3 regions of the Pseudomonas sp. TWI929 genome follow, and region 3 is predicted to be linked to each of the others. Evidence: predicted binding sites of a transcription regulator. Region 3 holds the regulator's gene; each other region holds the start of a gene.

Region 1 (5,168 bases), on a different contig from region 3:
CCCGGTAGCGCTGGCCTGGGCAAAGTTCAGTTGCAGGCTCATCGGCGTGCCTCAGACCCGCGCCGCAGTAACTGCAGCCGAGCCCCAGGTGGTGCGCCAGCGCTGTTTCACGCCATGCAGGCCGAACCAGGCCAGCAGGCCCAGGCTGGCGAACAGCCACAGCCCCAGCTGATAGTCGCCGGTATGTTGCTTGATGGTGCCAAGCCCGGCCGCCAGCAGGAAGCCGCCGATACCGCCGGCCATGCCGATCAGCCCGGTCATTACGCCGATCTCCTGGCGGAAGCGCTGCGGCACCAGCTGGAACACCGCGCCATTGCCAGCGCCCAGGCCGAGCATGGCGCTGACGAACAGCGCCAGTGCGGCGGCCGCAGATGGCAGGTTGAAACCGACTGCGGCAATGCAGATGGCCGCCACGCTGTACATGCCCAGCAGGGTGCGGATGCCACCAAAACGGTCGGCCAGGGCGCCACCGAGTGGGCGCATCAGGCTGCCGGCAAACACGCAGGCGGCGGTGTAGTAGCCAGCGGTGACCGGGCTCAGGCCGTACTGGTCGCTGAAGTAGCCAGGCAGGGCGCTGGCCAGGCCGATGAAGCCGCCGAAGGTAACGCTGTAGAAGAACATGAACCACCAGCTGTCACGGTCGCCCAGGGCCTTGAGGTAATCGGCCATGGCTTTCGGCTTGGGCCGTTGCGGGGCATTGCGCGCCAGCAGGGCGAACACTACCAGCGCCAGCGACAGTGGTATCAGTGCAAAGCCGAACACATTGTTCCAGCCGAAGCCTGCCGCCAATGCCGGGGCCAGCAGGGCGGCGAACACCGTGCCGGAGTTGCCGGCGCCGGCGATGCCCATGGCCTTGCCCTGGTGCTGCGGCGGGTACCACTGCGAGGCCAGCGGTAGCGAGACGGCAAACGAGGCACCGGCAAAGCCGAGGAACACGCCCAGCAGCAGCGCCTGTTCATAGCTGTGCACGCCTAGGTGCCAGGCTGCCGCGAGGGCGACGATGACTACTACCTGGCCGATCAGCCCGGCGGTCTTGGGCGACAGCCGGTCGACCAGTACGCCCATGGCGAAGCGCAGGATTGCCCCGGCCAGGATTGGCATGGCCACCATCAGGCCCCGTTGTTGTGCACTCAACTGCAGGTCGGCGGCAATCTGCACCGCCAGCGGGCCAAGCAGGTACCAGACCATGAAGCTGAGGTCGAAGTACAGGAACGCGGCGAACAGCGTGGGCACATGCCCGGATTTCCAGAAGCTGGTACTCATCGAACACCTCACTCGGCAATGCAACGGAACGAAAAAGACGCCGCTACCCGCTCCACGGAGGGTGGAGGGGAGAGCGACGTCTTTGTCGGGAATTAAGTGGGGCAACCGCCGTTGGCTACCGGTGAGGTTTGTTCAGCAAGAGCCGAGCCAACTCGGTCTATCGAGTAACTCGGACTTTGTGGGAGCGGCCTTGTGTCGCGAAAGGGACGCGTAGCGGCCCCAGAGTTTCAGCTTCGCTACAAATTTTGCTGGGGCTGCTGCGCAGCCCTTTCGCGACACAAGGCCGCTCCCACATGGATCGCGCCAGCATTTGGAGTTTGAGCAAGACAACAGGCAGTTAGCCAAGCATCTCGTGCATGGCAATGATCTGCTCGGCCACCTGGATCAGCTTCTGCTGACGGCTCATGGCCTGGCGGCGCATCAAGGTGTAGGCCTGCTCTTCGTTGCAATCCTTCATTTTCATCAGCAAGCCCTTGGCCTGCTCGATGCGCTTGCGCTCGGCCAGTTGCTGGTCGCGCGCCAACAGCTGCGCCTTTAGCGCCTGGTCGCTTTCAAAGCGGGCCATGGCCACATCCAGGATTGGCTGCAGCCGCGCGGCATGGATCCCTTCGACGATATAGGCACTGACCCCCGCCTGGATCGCCTGGCGCATCACCCCGGGGTCGTGCTCATCGGTAAACAGCACGATGGGCCGCGGCTGGTCACGGCTGACCAGTACAACTTGCTCCATCACGTCACGGTCCGGTGAGTCCGTATCGATCAGCACCACGTCCGGGTGCACCGTTTCGACGCAAGCGGGCAGGTCGATGGTCAGGCCTGGTGCTTCGATAACCTCGAAGCCGGCCTCGCTCAATGCCGCCTTGAGGCGGCCAAGTTTGCTCTGGGTGTCGTCGATCAGCAGGATGCGCAACATGTTCGTCCCCCTCACACACCGACACGGGCACCGGGCAGCTCGCCCAGTGCATGCAGGCTGAAACTGCGGGCATAACCGTAGGGGTCGCTGCCGTCCCAGCGGCTGCCGTCAATCAGCAGGCTACTGCGCATCGGCTGTTCGGGGCACGTTACGCCCAGGCTGTGTGCCGCTTCATTGTACAGCGCCAGTTGCTGTACCTGGCGGGCCACGGCAAGGTAGTCAGGGTCTTCGCGCAGCAGGCCCCAGCGGCGGAACTGGGTCATGAACCACATGCCATCGGACAGGTAAGGCAGGTTGGCCCGGCCGTGGTCGAACAGGCGCAGGGCATGCCGGTCTTGCCAGTGGTTGCCCAGGCCATCCTGGTAGTGGCCGAGCAGGCGCGGTTCGATGCTCTCCAGCGGTGTGTCCAGGTAGGCGCTGCCGCTGAGCAGTTGCGCGGTGCTGCGGCGGTTTTCCGGGCTTTGCTCGATGAAGCGGCTGGCAGCGAGAACCGCCTTGATCAGTGCGCGGGCGCTGTTGGGGTATTGTTCGGCGAAGGCGCGGGCGCAGGCCAGGACTTTTTCCGGGTGGTCCGGCCAGAGCGACTGGCTGGTGGCCAGGGTAAAGCCCTGGCCCTTGGCCACGGCATCGGCGGCCCACGGCTCACCCACGCAGAAGCCATCGATGCGCCCGGCCTGGATGTGTGCGGCCATCTGCGCCGGTGGCACCACCACGCTGTCGACGTCGCGCAGCGGGTGGATGCCTTGGCTGGCCAGCCAGTAATACAACCACATGGCGTGGGTGCCAGTGGGGAAGGTCTGGGCGAAGGTAAGGCGCGCGCCATGTTGGTGCACCAGGCGTGCCAGTGCTTCAGGGTTGGTCACGCCCTTGCGCTGCAGGGCAGGGGACAGGTTGATGGCCTGGGCATTCTGGTTCAACCCCATGAGCACCGCCATGTCGCTGGCCGGCACGCCACCGATTCCCAAGTGCACGGCGTATACCAGGCCATACAGGCAGTGCGCGGCATCCAGCTCGCCACTGACCAGTTTGTCGCGCAGCCCGGCCCAGGAGCCCTGGCGCTTGAGGTTGAGGGTAAGGCCGTACTGCTGGGCGAAGCCCTGGGTGGCGGCAACCACCACCGAGGCGCAGTCGGTCAGCGCCATGTAGCCGATGTTAAGGCTGGGTTTTTCGGGCGCGTCGCTGCCGTTGACCCAGGCCAGGGGCGTTGCTCGGGGTACAGTGTTCACAAGGTTCCTCGCCCGGACTGATAAGGCTGTGGGCTAAACCGGTGCAACCGATGTGCCATTTCCAGCCTCAGGCCCGGCGCGGTCCTGCAGCAGCCCCACGATTTGCTGTCCTGCCAGCCTTGCGCTGGCTATAATCGCCCCCTCACTCACCCTGAGCCTTGCCCGCCCATGTATACCCTGGCCCGCCAGCTGCTGTTCAAGCTATCCCCGGAAACCTCCCACGACCTGTCCCTGGACCTGATCGGCGCCGGTGGCCGTCTTGGCCTCAATGGCATGTTGTGCAAGCAGCCGGCGGCATTGCCGGTAACGGTCATGGGTTTGAACTTCGCCAACCCGGTGGGCCTGGCTGCCGGCCTGGACAAGAACGGTACGGCCATCGACGGTTTCGCCCAGTTGGGCTTCGGCTTCGTCGAAATTGGCACCGTCACCCCGCGCCCGCAGCCCGGCAACCCCAAACCACGGCTGTTCCGCCTGCCGGAAGCCACGGCCATCATCAACCGCATGGGCTTCAACAACCTGGGCGTCGATCACCTGCTCGGCCGCGTGCGTGCTTCGCGTTACAACGGCGTGCTGGGCATCAACATCGGCAAGAACTTCGACACCCCGGTCGAGCGTGCCGTCGATGACTACCTGATCTGCCTGGACAAGGTGTACAACGACGCTAGCTACATCACTGTCAACGTCAGCTCGCCGAACACCCCGGGCCTGCGCAGCCTGCAGTTCGGCGATTCGCTCAAGCAGTTGCTCGATGCCCTGGCCGAGCGCCGTGAGCAGCTGGCCGGGGCCCATGGCAAGCGCGTGCCGCTGGCCATCAAGATTGCCCCGGACATGAGCGACGAAGAAACCGCACTGGTAGCCGCTGCGCTTATGGAGTCGGGCATGGATGCAGTGATCGCCACCAACACCACGCTGGGTCGCGAAGGTGTTGAAGGGCTGCCGTATGGTGGCGAGGCAGGCGGCCTGTCGGGCGCGCCGGTGCTGGAAAAGAGCACCCACATCGTCAAGGTGCTGGCAGGTGAACTGGGCGGCAAGTTGCCGATCATTGCCGCCGGTGGCATTACCGAAGGCCGCCATGCCGCCGAGAAGATCGCCGCCGGGGCGAGCCTGGTGCAGATTTACTCGGGCTTCATTTATAAGGGGCCGGCGTTGATTCGCGAGGCGGTGGACGCTATTGCTGCTATGCAGCGGTGACCTGATAGGCCCATTCGCGGGCGCGGATATGGATTCGAACCCATAAAAAAAGGGCCCCATCAAGGGGCCCCTGGGCCTTCGCCCGCCGCCCGGATGGGGCGTGCATGGTGAATCGAATTCAGTGTCCTCGTTCAGCCAACGGCGTGATTTTCGTTGAGTCTATGGATGCCAGCGGTGCCAGTCATTCCGTCCCAGTTATCACCGCGACCTTCGCGCCAGCCGTTGATCCAGGCTTGGCGAACAGAAGGAAGAGTAAAGGGGCAAAGTTCGCGGGATTTGCCGGTGACCCCGTATTGGTAGCCACGTGAATATGCTCTTTCCAACGGATCACGCTTAAGTCTTCTCATAGGGTGTTGCCCTCACTTGTTGACTGTAATGTCCCGTCGGCCTCTCCGAGGCCGGGCAGAGTCTTTCTGCCGGTTTGCGCTCGCTGCCGGCGTGGCGAGCTGAAAGTGCCGCCTCGTTGCGAAGCGGCCTGAGACCAGTTCTATCGAATGCGAGTCACGGTGTGAATGATCGATTTGTCATAAGCACGTAACCTTTCATAGGGTCAGGGGATAAGTAAATAAATGCGA
Region 2 (5,168 bases), on a different contig from region 3:
CATGTCGCGGCCATGCAGGGCGATCGCTTCTTTGTGCAGAAGGTCGAGCAGTTCCTGCATCGGGGCAATGTCATCTTCGATCAGTTGCAGCAAGGTGGTGTCGTGCATGGCTAACTCTTGGCTTTTATAGCGTCCGTGAAGTCAGCGCGCCGAACGGTCAGCGCTGGGCTTCGAAATCGAGCAGTTTGCTGGCGACCCGGCCGGCATCGACCTGGTAGCTGCCATCGGCGATCGCCTGTTTCAACTGGGCCACACGGGCACTGTTGACTACCGGCTCGTCTTGCAGCTTGTCGCTGATCTTCTGCAACTGCTGGGCCTCTTGGCTGAGGTGTACTGCTTCTCCGCTGGCGCTGGCGCTGGTGGCTTGTGCCGCTTCCTGGCTGGCTGCCGGCTTTTCGGCGCTGCCGGGCGCGGTGTTGCCGCGCACGCCGCCCGTGACGGACGGAGAGTTATTCAAACGACTGAAGTCGATGACCATGATCAGAAACCTCTGGGTATTTGGACGCTTGCCTTGTTTTCGGCCAACCCGAAAGAAACTTTAGGCACAAATGCATAGCTGCCTGTCAGCAAGCTCACGTACCCGTTTTCTGACACAGTTTAGGAAAAGCGGTTCCTTACTGCCAGCGCAATGTGGTGGCTGGCTACATGCTCACCTCGACCTGGCCGGGGCCGGTCACCCTGGCCTTGACCACCCGTTTGGAATTGAGGTTGCGTACCCGGATCTGTTCGCTCAGGCCGCCCTTGCTCAGGGCCTCACCTGGCATGCGCACACTCAGGCTGCCGCTGCGGGCGATGATCACCACCTGGTCACCTTTGCGCACCACCTCGGCCTGCTCCAGGTGCTGCGGGGTGAGCACCTGGTCGATCACCGTGGGGCGCAGCATCTTCATGCCCACCGCCTGGTCCAGTTCGCTGAGGAAGCCCTGGCCCAATGTGCCCACATCACGCTCGCGCAGCGCCACGTCGCCTTCGCCCACTTCGTTGCCGCGCTTGAGCGGGCGGGTGACCACTACCACGTCGCGGAACAGCCGCACGGTGGCCGGCACGAATACCGTCCACGGGGCGCTGCCGTCGCAGCGTACCCGCACGGTCACCCGGCCCAGCGGCTGGGCCGGGCTCTCCAGCGTGGCGTCCAGCTGCTGGCTGCACAACGGCATGCGCAGGCGTGGGTCCAGCGAGTTGACCTGGATCTCGTAACGGCCCGCAGTCTGGGTGGTGGCCAGGTAATCTTCGACGGTGAATTCAAGAAACCCTTGGGTGACACCGATAAGCTGTTCAGGCAAGGTGAAGGCGTCCGCTACCGTGCGAACGCCGGGCACCAGCAAGCACAGCGTGGCCAGTGAGCCCGTCAGCAGGCGCGTCAATCGTCGGGAAAATGTCGTTTTCGTGTACATGGCGCTCATAAAAGCAAAGCTCGTGCCGACTCGCTGGTTGAGTCGCAACGAAAGGCTGAAATGTAAAGGAGTCTGGCATGGCGGGTGTTATGGATTCGGTCAACCAGCGCACGCAGCTGGTAGGGCAGAATCGCCTGGAATTGCTGCTGTTCCGCCTTAACGGCGAGCAGCTTTACGGCATCAACGTATTCAAGGTCAGGGAAGTGCTGCAATGCCCTGCGCTGACCTTGCTGCCCAAGGCGCACCCGGTGGTGCGTGGCGTTGCCAACATTCGCGGGTCGACCATCCCGATTCTCGATTTGTCGATGGCCACCGGGCTGCGCCCACTGCAGGAAGAAACGCGCAACAGCTTCGTGATCATCACCGAGTACAACACCAAGACCCAGGGCTTCCTGGTGCACTCGGTAGAGCGCATCGTCAACATGAACTGGGAAGAAATCCACCCACCACCCAAGGGGACCGGGCGTGACCACTACCTGACTGCAGTCACCCGGGTGGACAACCGCATGGTCGAGATCATCGACGTGGAGAAGGTGCTGGCCGAGGTGGCGCCGTCGTCCGAGTCGGTGTCGGCGGGTGTGATCGATGCCGAGGTGCAGGACAAGGCCGTGCTGCTGCGGGTGCTGACCGTTGACGATTCGTCGGTGGCGCGCAAGCAGGTCAGCCGCTGCCTGCAGACCGTGGGGGTGGAAGTGGTGGCGCTCAATGACGGCCGGCAGGCCCTGAACTACCTGCGCCAGTTGGTGGATGAGGGTAAAAAGCCGGAAGAAGAGTTCCTGATGATGATCTCGGACATTGAAATGCCGGAAATGGACGGCTATACGCTAACGGCAGAGATCCGCAGCGACCCGCGCATGCAAAAACTGCACATCTGCCTGCATACTTCGCTTTCCGGGGTGTTCAACCAGGCGATGGTCAAGAAGGTCGGCGCCGATGACTTCCTGGCCAAGTTCAAGCCGGACGACCTGGCCCAGCGGGTGGTCGACCGGATCAAGGCAACGCATTGAAGCAGCCGGGGGCAAGCCCCCGGCACCAGTGATTGAAAAGAGGCGGCAGTAGTGTCTACGGGTAATTTGGATTTCGAACAGTTCCGGGTCTTCCTGGAGAAAGCCTGTGGCATCCTGCTGGGCGAGAATAAGCAGTACCTGGTTTCCAGCCGTCTCAACAAGCTGATGGAACAACAGGGCATCAAGAGCCTGGGCGAGCTGGTGCAGCGCATCCAGGCCCAGCCGCGTGGCGGTTTGCGCGAGCAGGTGGTCGATGCCATGACCACCAACGAGACCCTGTGGTTTCGCGATACCTACCCGTTCGAAGTGCTGAAGAACAAGGTGATCCCCGAGTTCATCCGCAACAACCCCGGCCAGCGCCTGCGCATGTGGTCGGCGGCCTGTTCGTCGGGGCAGGAGCCGTATTCCATCTCGATGGCCATCGACGAGTTCGAGCGCAGCAACCTTGGCCAGCTGAAAATGGGCGCGCAGATTGTCGCCACCGACCTGTCTGGCACCATGCTGACCAACTGCAAGACCGGCGAGTACGACAGCCTGGCGATTGCCCGCGGCCTGTCTCAGGAGCGCCTGCAGCGCTACTTCGACCCCAAGGGGCCGGGGCGCTGGGCGGTCAAGCCGGCGATTCGCAGTCGCGTCGAGTTCCGATCGTTCAACCTGCTCGACAGCTATGCCAGCCTGGGCAAGTTCGACATCGTGTTCTGCCGCAACGTGTTGATCTACTTCTCGGCGCAGGTGAAGAAGGACATCCTGTTGCGCATTCACAGCACCTTGAAACCGGGTGGCTACTTGTTCCTCGGCGCCTCGGAGGCGCTGAACGGGTTGCCGGACCATTACCAGATGGTGCAGTGCAGCCCGGGGATCATCTACCAGGCCAAGTAAACCAGAAGGCCGGCAGCGAAAGTTGCCGGCCTTTTTGTTTGCCTGTGCCGGCCTCTTCGCGGGCATTTGTGCCTGCCGAGATCACTGTGGGAGCGGGTTCACTCGCGAAGAGGCCAGCGCAGGAAAAACCCTGACGTCAATTTTTTGTTTTGCCGCTTTTGCCACCTGGCAATTGCCGCTTTCGCCGCCCCAGGCGGAAGGCCTTTGCCGCTTTTCTGGCATCACTCTGACAGTACCCTACCGCCAAAGCCCATAAACACGGGCTTTGCAGTGGTTGGCACAGCCCTTGCTATACCTTGCTCAACGAAATTCCGGTCAACCTCCGAAGGTTTCCCCGACATGAGCATCAGCTTCGACAAGGCGCTTGGCATTCACGAAAAGGCCCTGGGCTTCCGCGCCCAGCGCGCCGAAGTGCTGGCCAACAACATCGCCAACGCCGACACGCCCAACTACAAGGCGCGTGACATGGACTTTTCTTCGGTGCTCGCCGCCGAAACCAGCAAGCAGCAAAGCGGCCGCTTCGCCATGGACCGTACCAATAGCCGGCACATCGAAGCTGAAGGCCTGGCCATTGCGGCTGACGATACCCTCAAGTACCGCACGCCGCTGCAGCCGTCGATCGACCAGAACACCGTGGATGCGCAGATCGAGCAATCGAACTACACCGAAAACGCCATCGGCTTCCAGGCCAGCTTCACCTTGCTCAACAGTAAATTCAAAGGGCTGGTTTCCGCCCTGCGGGGAGAATGACCATGTCCCTTTCCAGTGTCTTCAATATTGCCGGTAGCGGCATGAGCGCGCAGAACACGCGCCTGAACACCGTCGCTTCCAACATCGCCAACGCCGAGACCGTGTCTTCGAGCATCGACCAGACCTACCGCGCCCGCCACCCGGTGTTCGCCACCACCTTCCAGGACGCGCAGGCCGGCAGCAGCCAGTCGCTGTTCGAAGACCAGGGCGAAGCAGGGCAGGGCGTGCAGGTAAAAGGCATCGTCGAGGACCAGAGCACCCTGGAAGCGCGCTACGAGCCAAACCACCCGGCGGCGAACAAGGACGGCTACGTCTACTACCCGAACGTCAACGTGGTCGAGGAGATGGCTGACATGATCTCCGCCAGCCGTGCGTTCCAGACCAACGCCGAGCTGATGAACACGGCCAAGAGCATGATGCAGAAAGTCCTGACCCTGGGGCAGTGATAGGAAGCCGACATGACCACCACCAATTCCACTACCGACGTCGGCAGCGCATACCTGTCCTCGCTGCAGAAGCAGACGTCCAAGACCGACAGCGCTACCGGTACCGCCGGCAGTGCGCTGGGCAAGGATGCCTTCCTGCAGTTGCTGGTTACCCAGATGCAGAACCAGAACCCGCTCGACCCGCAGGAAAACGGCGAGTTCGTTGCCCAGCTGGCGCAGTTCAGCAGCCTTGAGGGCATTCAGTCGCTCAATGATTCGGTGCTCTATATCGCCGCCGGCTTCCAGTCGTCCCAGGCCCTGCAGGCCTCGTCGCTGGTCGGGCGCAACGTGATCGTGGAAACCGGCAAGGCCGTGGTCGACACCAGCAAGGAAATGAAAGGCTCGGTGAATGTGACCTCGTCCAGTACCTCCACTTCGGTGGGTATCTACGACAAGGACGACAAGCTGGTGCGCACCATCGACCTGGGTAGCCAGGCCGCTGGCAAGGCCGATTTCACCTGGGATGGCCTGGATGACGACGGTGAAGCGTTGCCTGCCGGCACCTACACCTTCAAGGCCACCGGTTCGGTCGACGGTACCGCCACCAGCTTGACCACCAACCTGCCAGCCACGGTCACCAGCGTGACCATGGGCACCAACGGCGCGGAAATGACGCTCAACCTCGCAGGGCTGGGCAGTATTGCGCTTTCCAA
Region 3 (5,168 bases):
GGTGGCCGCACGCAGGCGATCACGGACCTCCTTGCGATCGAGCATGCTGGCGATCTGACGCAGCAGTTCCAGATGGGCATCGGTGGCGGCTTCAGGCACCAGCAGGACGAACAGCAGGTCTACTGGAGCGCCATCGATGGCGTCGTAATCGATTGGAGCCTCCAGGTGCAGCAGGGCGCTGACTGGAGCGGAACATCCTTCAAGCCGACAATGCGGGATGGCGATGCCATTGCCGAAACCGGTCGAACCGAGTTTTTCCCGGGCGACCAGTTTTTCGAAGACGTCTTGCATCTCCAGTTCTGGCACTTGTTCGGCGATGACGGTGGCGACCTTTTCCAGGGCGCGCTTCTTACTGCCGCCCGGCACGTTCACAAGGGAACGGCCGGGGGTCAGGATGGTTTCAAGTCGGATCATGGATGAGGGGGATCAGCGGGCAGCTGCACCTTGCAGCAGGCTTTGCTGTTTTTCCTTGTGTTTTTTCAGTTGGCGGTCGAGCTTGTCGGCCAAGGCGTCGATCGCTGCATACATGTCTTCGTGTTCGGCGTTGGCAACCACTTCGCCGCCGGGAATTTGCAGGGTCGCCTCGACCTTCTGCTGCAACTTCTCGACTTTCATGATGACCTGCACGTTGGTGATCTTGTCGAAGTGACTTTCCACGCGAGCGAGCTTTTCAAGCACATAATCGCGCAGTGGCTGGGTGACTTCTACATGCTGTCCACTGATATTGACTTGCATACAGCTTCTCCTTTGTTGCCCGTGCATAAAGAGGCAGGTCTTGCACCTGCCCCACAAACGCTGTGGCACATCTCAGGGGCTACATCAGTCGCTTGCGCTCGCTCGACGGTGCGATGCCGAGGGACTCGCGGTACTTGGCGACGGTGCGACGGGCTACCTGGATGCCTTGTGCCTCCAGTAAACCAGCGATCTTGCTGTCACTCAATGGCTTTTTCTGATTTTCCGCTGCAACCAGTTTTTTGATGATCGCGCGGATCGCTGTGGACGAGCATTCTCCGCCTTCGGAGGTGCTGACGTGGCTCGAGAAAAAGTATTTCAGTTCGTAGATGCCGCGTGGCGTGTGCATGTATTTCTGCGTGGTGACACGCGAAATGGTCGACTCGTGCATGCCCACCGCTTCGGCGATGTCATGCAGCACCAGCGGTTTCATTGCTTCGTCGCCATGGTCGAGGAAGCCGCGCTGGTGTTCGACGATCTGCGTGGCGACCTTCATCAGGGTTTCGTTGCGGCTTTGCAGGCTCTTGATGAACCAGCGTGCTTCCTGCAGTTGGTTGCGCATGAACGTGTTGTCGGCGCTGGTGTCGGCACGACGCACAAAACCGGCGTACTGCGGGTTGACGCGCAGGCGCGGGATGGCCTCCTGGTTCAGTTCCACCAACCAGCGGTCGCTGTCCTTGCGCACGATGACGTCGGGCACGACGTACTCGGGCTCGCTGGACTCGATCTGCGAACCGGGGCGCGGGTTGAGGCTTTGTACCAGCTCGATGACCTGGCGCAGTTCGTCTTCCTTGATTTTCATGCGCCGCATCAGTTGGCTGTAGTCGCGGCTGCCGAGCAGGTCGATGAAGTCGGTGACCAGGCGCTTGGCTTCGGTCATCCACGGGGTGCTGGCGGGCAACTGGCGCAGTTGCAGCAACAGGCATTCGCCCAGGTTGCGGGCGCCGACGCCGGCTGGCTCGAACTGCTGGATGCGGTGCAGTACCGCTTCGACCTCGTCCAGTTCGATATCCAGCTCTGGGTCGAACCCTTCGCAGATTTCCTCAAGGGTGTCTTCCAGGTAGCCCTGGCCGTTGATGCTGTCGATCAGGGTGACGGCAATCAGGCGGTCGGTGTCGGACATCGGCGCCAGGTTCAGCTGCCACAGCAGGTGGCTCTGCAGGCTCTCGCCGGCCGATGTGCGTGTGGTGAAGTCCCACTCGTCGTCATCGTTGCTCGGCAGGCTGCTGGCACTGGTCTGGTAGATGTCTTCCCAGGCGGTATCGACCGGGAGCTCGTTGGGGATGCGCTCGCTCCACTCACCGTCTTCCAGGTTGTCGGCACTGATGGTGCTTTCCTGGAAGCTGTTGTCCTGGGCTTCGGTGGCCGGCTTGTTCTCGGCGTTGTCCGCCATCGGGTCGCTGTTGTCGAAGTCGTCGCCGTCTTCCTGGCGTTCGAGCATCGGGTTCGACTCCAGCGCTTCCTGGATTTCCTGTTGGAGGTCCAGGGTGGAGAGCTGGAGCAGGCGGATGGCCTGTTGCAACTGCGGTGTCATCGTCAGTTGCTGGCCCATTTTTAGGACGAGCGATGGTTTCATGGCAGGGGCTTAATACCTTGTTCGCCGGCGCGCATGCGCCATCCACTACACGAGGGCGCCGGGGCGCCAGATCAAGCAAGTTTTATGCCTTAAATTGTAGCGTTTGCCTAGAGTACCGTTACAACTTTAACCCCGGATTCAGGGCGATTTGCCAGTACTCCAGGCGCGTACCGGGGTCAGAGCCGGAACTCATGGCCCAGGTAAACCTCTTTGACCAGTTCGTTGGCCAGGATGGTCTCGGCGTCTCCTTCGGCGATCAGCCGGCCATCATTGACGATATAGGCGGTTTCGCAAATATCCAGGGTCTCACGCACGTTGTGGTCGGTGATCAGTACACCGATGCCTTTGGCCTTGAGGTGGTGGATGATCTGCTTGATGTCGCCCACGGAAATTGGGTCGACACCGGCGAACGGTTCGTCCAGCAGGATGAACTTGGGTGCGGTTGCCAGCGCTCGGGCAATCTCGACACGGCGGCGTTCGCCACCGGACAGGCTCATGCCGAGGTTGTCGCGGATGTGGCTGATGTGGAATTCCTGCAGCAGGCTTTCCAGCTCTTTACGCCGGCCTTCGCGGTCGAGGTCCTTGCGGGTCTCGAGGATGGCCATGATGTTGTCGGCCACCGACAGCTTGCGGAAGATCGAGGCTTCCTGCGGCAGGTAGCCGATACCGGCGCGGGCACGGCCGTGCATGGGCTGGTGGCTGACATCGAGGTTGTCGATCAGCACGCGCCCCTGTTCGGCCTGCACCAGCCCGACAATCATGTAGAAGCAGGTGGTCTTGCCGGCGCCGTTGGGGCCAAGCAGGCCGACGATCTGACCGCTGTCGATCGACAGGCTGACGTCACGTACGACTTGCCGCCCCTTGTAGCTCTTGGCCAGGTGCTGGGCTTTGAGGGTTGCCATTTACTCGGCCTTCTTCTTGGGCTGGATCACCATGTCGATACGCTGACGCGGCGAGGTCACGTTGCCACCACGACCTGCGGTCGCCACCTGGGTCTGGGTGTTGTAGACGATTTTCTCGCCTTCGGTGGTGTTGCCTTCGTTCTCGACCTTGGCGCGGTCGGTGAGGATAACCAGGTCCTTCTGCGCCTGATACTGGATGGTCACGCCCCAGCCTTTCATCTTGTCTGGCTTGGCCGCGCTCTGCTGCTGCTCGAAGTAGGCCAGGTTGCCCACCGAGGTCACCACGTCGATGTCGCCGGCGGCGGAACGGGTGATGGTCACGGTGTTGCCTTTGATCATCATGGAACCTTGGGTGATGATCACGTCGCCGGTGTAGGTGGCCACGCCTTGCTTGTCGTCCAAGTGGGCATTGTCGGCCTGGATGCGGATTGGCTGGTCACGGTCGTTCGGCAGGGCGAGGGCGCTCGCGCTTCCCAGTGCTGCGCTCAGGCTGAGCAAAAGGGGGAGGGTTTTAACGAGCCTCATACTGTCCTCTTACGTTAGAGAGCAAGTCCATCTTGCCTTCTTTCAAATACGCTTTCATTCCTTTGCCCGTAGTTGTGCCACCGGCGCCGTCGATTCTAACGGCTTGCTCGGTCTGCGCATATTGCTTCTGCGGGAACACGGTCATGCGTGAACTGGTAATGATGGTTTCACGCTGTTTTTCGTCGGTGCGAGCAACCCGTACCTTGTCGATCAACTCGACCTCGGTGCCGTCCGGGTTGACCTCGGCGCGCGTGCTCTGCACGTGCCACGGGTATTCGGTGCCGCGGTACATGTGCAGGTCCGGCGTGGTCAGCAGGGTGATTTCGCTGGCCTTGAGGTGTTCGACCTTGTCGGCAGTCATTTCGTACTGCAGCTTGCCGTCGGGCAGGAACTGCACGCTATGCGCATTGATCGCGTAGTAGTCGATGGCGCTTTCGTCTACCTGGGCCACAGGTTTGTCGAGGAAGCTCTCAGGGCTGACATTCCAGTAGCCGATGGCTACCAGCAGGGCGGCAATCGCCCCGAGCAGCACGATGTTTCGGGCTTTCTTGCTGAACATGGGCAGCCTTACAGGTAGTTGGCGTTGGCAGCGTCCAGGGTGCCCTGGGCCTGCATGATCAGTTCGCAGAATTCACGGGCCGCGCCTTCGCCGCCGCGTGCCTGGGTCACGCCATGGGCGTGCTGGCGAACGAACGGCGCGGCGTTGGCTACCGCCATGCCCAAGGCCACTCGGCGGATCACCGGCAGGTCGGGCAGGTCGTCGCCCAGGTAGGCCACTTGATCATAGCTTAGGCCCAGTTCAGCGAGCAGGCCGTCAAGCACCACCAATTTGTCCTCGCGGCCCTGGTACAGGTGCGGGATGCCGAGGTTTTTCGCCCGGCGCTCGACCACCGGCGTCTTGCGCCCGCTGATGATCGCGGTGGTCACGCCCGAGGCCATGAGCATCTTAATGCCCTGGCCATCGAGTGTGTTGAAGGTCTTGAATTCGCTGCCGTCCTCGAGGAAATACAGGCGCCCATCGGTGAGCACGCCGTCCACGTCGAATACTGCCAGCTTGATGCCTTTGCCGCGTTGCATGAGGTCCTGGTTCATTGCATGGCTCCTTTACATTACGCCGGCGCGCAGCAGGTCGTGCATGTTCAGGGCGCCGGTCGGGCGGTCCTCGCGGTCCACCACCACCAGCGCGCCGATCTTGTGGTCTTCCATGATCTTCAGGGCCTCTGCGGCGAGCATATCGGCGCGGGCCGTCTTGCCGTGCACCGTCATTACCTGCTCGATCAGGGTGGTGTGCACGTCGATGTTGCGGTCCAGGCTACGGCGCAGGTCGCCGTCGGTGAAGACCCCGGCCAGTTTGCCGTCGGCTTCGACGATCACGGTCATGCCCAGGCCTTTGCTGGACATTTCCAGCAGCGCGTCCTTGAGCAAGGTGCCGC

Evidence for each region. The regulator sigma-54, encoded in region 3, starts transcription at its own class of promoters, with help from an activator protein. The targets are predictions, from matches to a motif close to ANTGGCATNNANNTTGCTNT.
Region 1: the regulator sigma-54 is predicted to act here: its motif matches at 3,443-3,462, upstream of ABE456_RS10705 (CmpA/NrtA family ABC transporter substrate-binding protein).
Region 2: the regulator sigma-54 is predicted to act here: its motif matches at 3,554-3,573, upstream of flgB (flagellar basal body rod protein FlgB).

What each region holds. Positions count from the first base shown of each region.
Region 1 is NZ_JBDJLK010000018.1:79,399-84,566, forward strand. It holds gene ABE456_RS10690 (bifunctional protein-serine/threonine kinase/phosphatase) at 1-42, opposite strand, end outside; gene ABE456_RS10695 (nitrate/nitrite transporter) at 52-1,263, opposite strand; gene ABE456_RS10700 (ANTAR domain-containing protein) at 1,601-2,176, opposite strand; gene ABE456_RS10705 (CmpA/NrtA family ABC transporter substrate-binding protein) at 2,188-3,402, opposite strand; gene ABE456_RS10710 (quinone-dependent dihydroorotate dehydrogenase) at 3,571-4,593, shown strand; gene ABE456_RS10715 (ribosome modulation factor) at 4,725-4,940, opposite strand.
Region 2 is NZ_JBDJLK010000008.1:59,063-64,230, reverse strand. It holds gene ABE456_RS06175 (flagellar protein FlgN) at 1-108, opposite strand, end outside; gene flgM (flagellar biosynthesis anti-sigma factor FlgM) at 158-478, opposite strand; gene flgA (flagellar basal body P-ring formation chaperone FlgA) at 642-1,394, opposite strand; gene ABE456_RS06160 (chemotaxis protein CheV) at 1,472-2,401, shown strand; gene cheR (protein-glutamate O-methyltransferase CheR) at 2,453-3,280, shown strand; gene flgB (flagellar basal body rod protein FlgB) at 3,620-4,030, shown strand; gene flgC (flagellar basal body rod protein FlgC) at 4,033-4,476, shown strand; gene flgD (flagellar hook assembly protein FlgD) at 4,489-5,168, shown strand, end outside.
Region 3 is NZ_JBDJLK010000038.1:30,080-35,247, forward strand. It holds gene ptsN (PTS IIA-like nitrogen regulatory protein PtsN) at 1-414, opposite strand, end outside; gene raiA (ribosome-associated translation inhibitor RaiA) at 427-735, opposite strand; gene ABE456_RS16605 (RNA polymerase factor sigma-54) at 815-2,308, opposite strand; gene lptB (LPS export ABC transporter ATP-binding protein) at 2,485-3,210, opposite strand; gene lptA (lipopolysaccharide transport periplasmic protein LptA) at 3,211-3,735, opposite strand; gene lptC (LPS export ABC transporter periplasmic protein LptC) at 3,722-4,294, opposite strand; gene ABE456_RS16625 (HAD family hydrolase) at 4,303-4,827, opposite strand; gene ABE456_RS16630 (KpsF/GutQ family sugar-phosphate isomerase) at 4,840-5,168, opposite strand, start outside.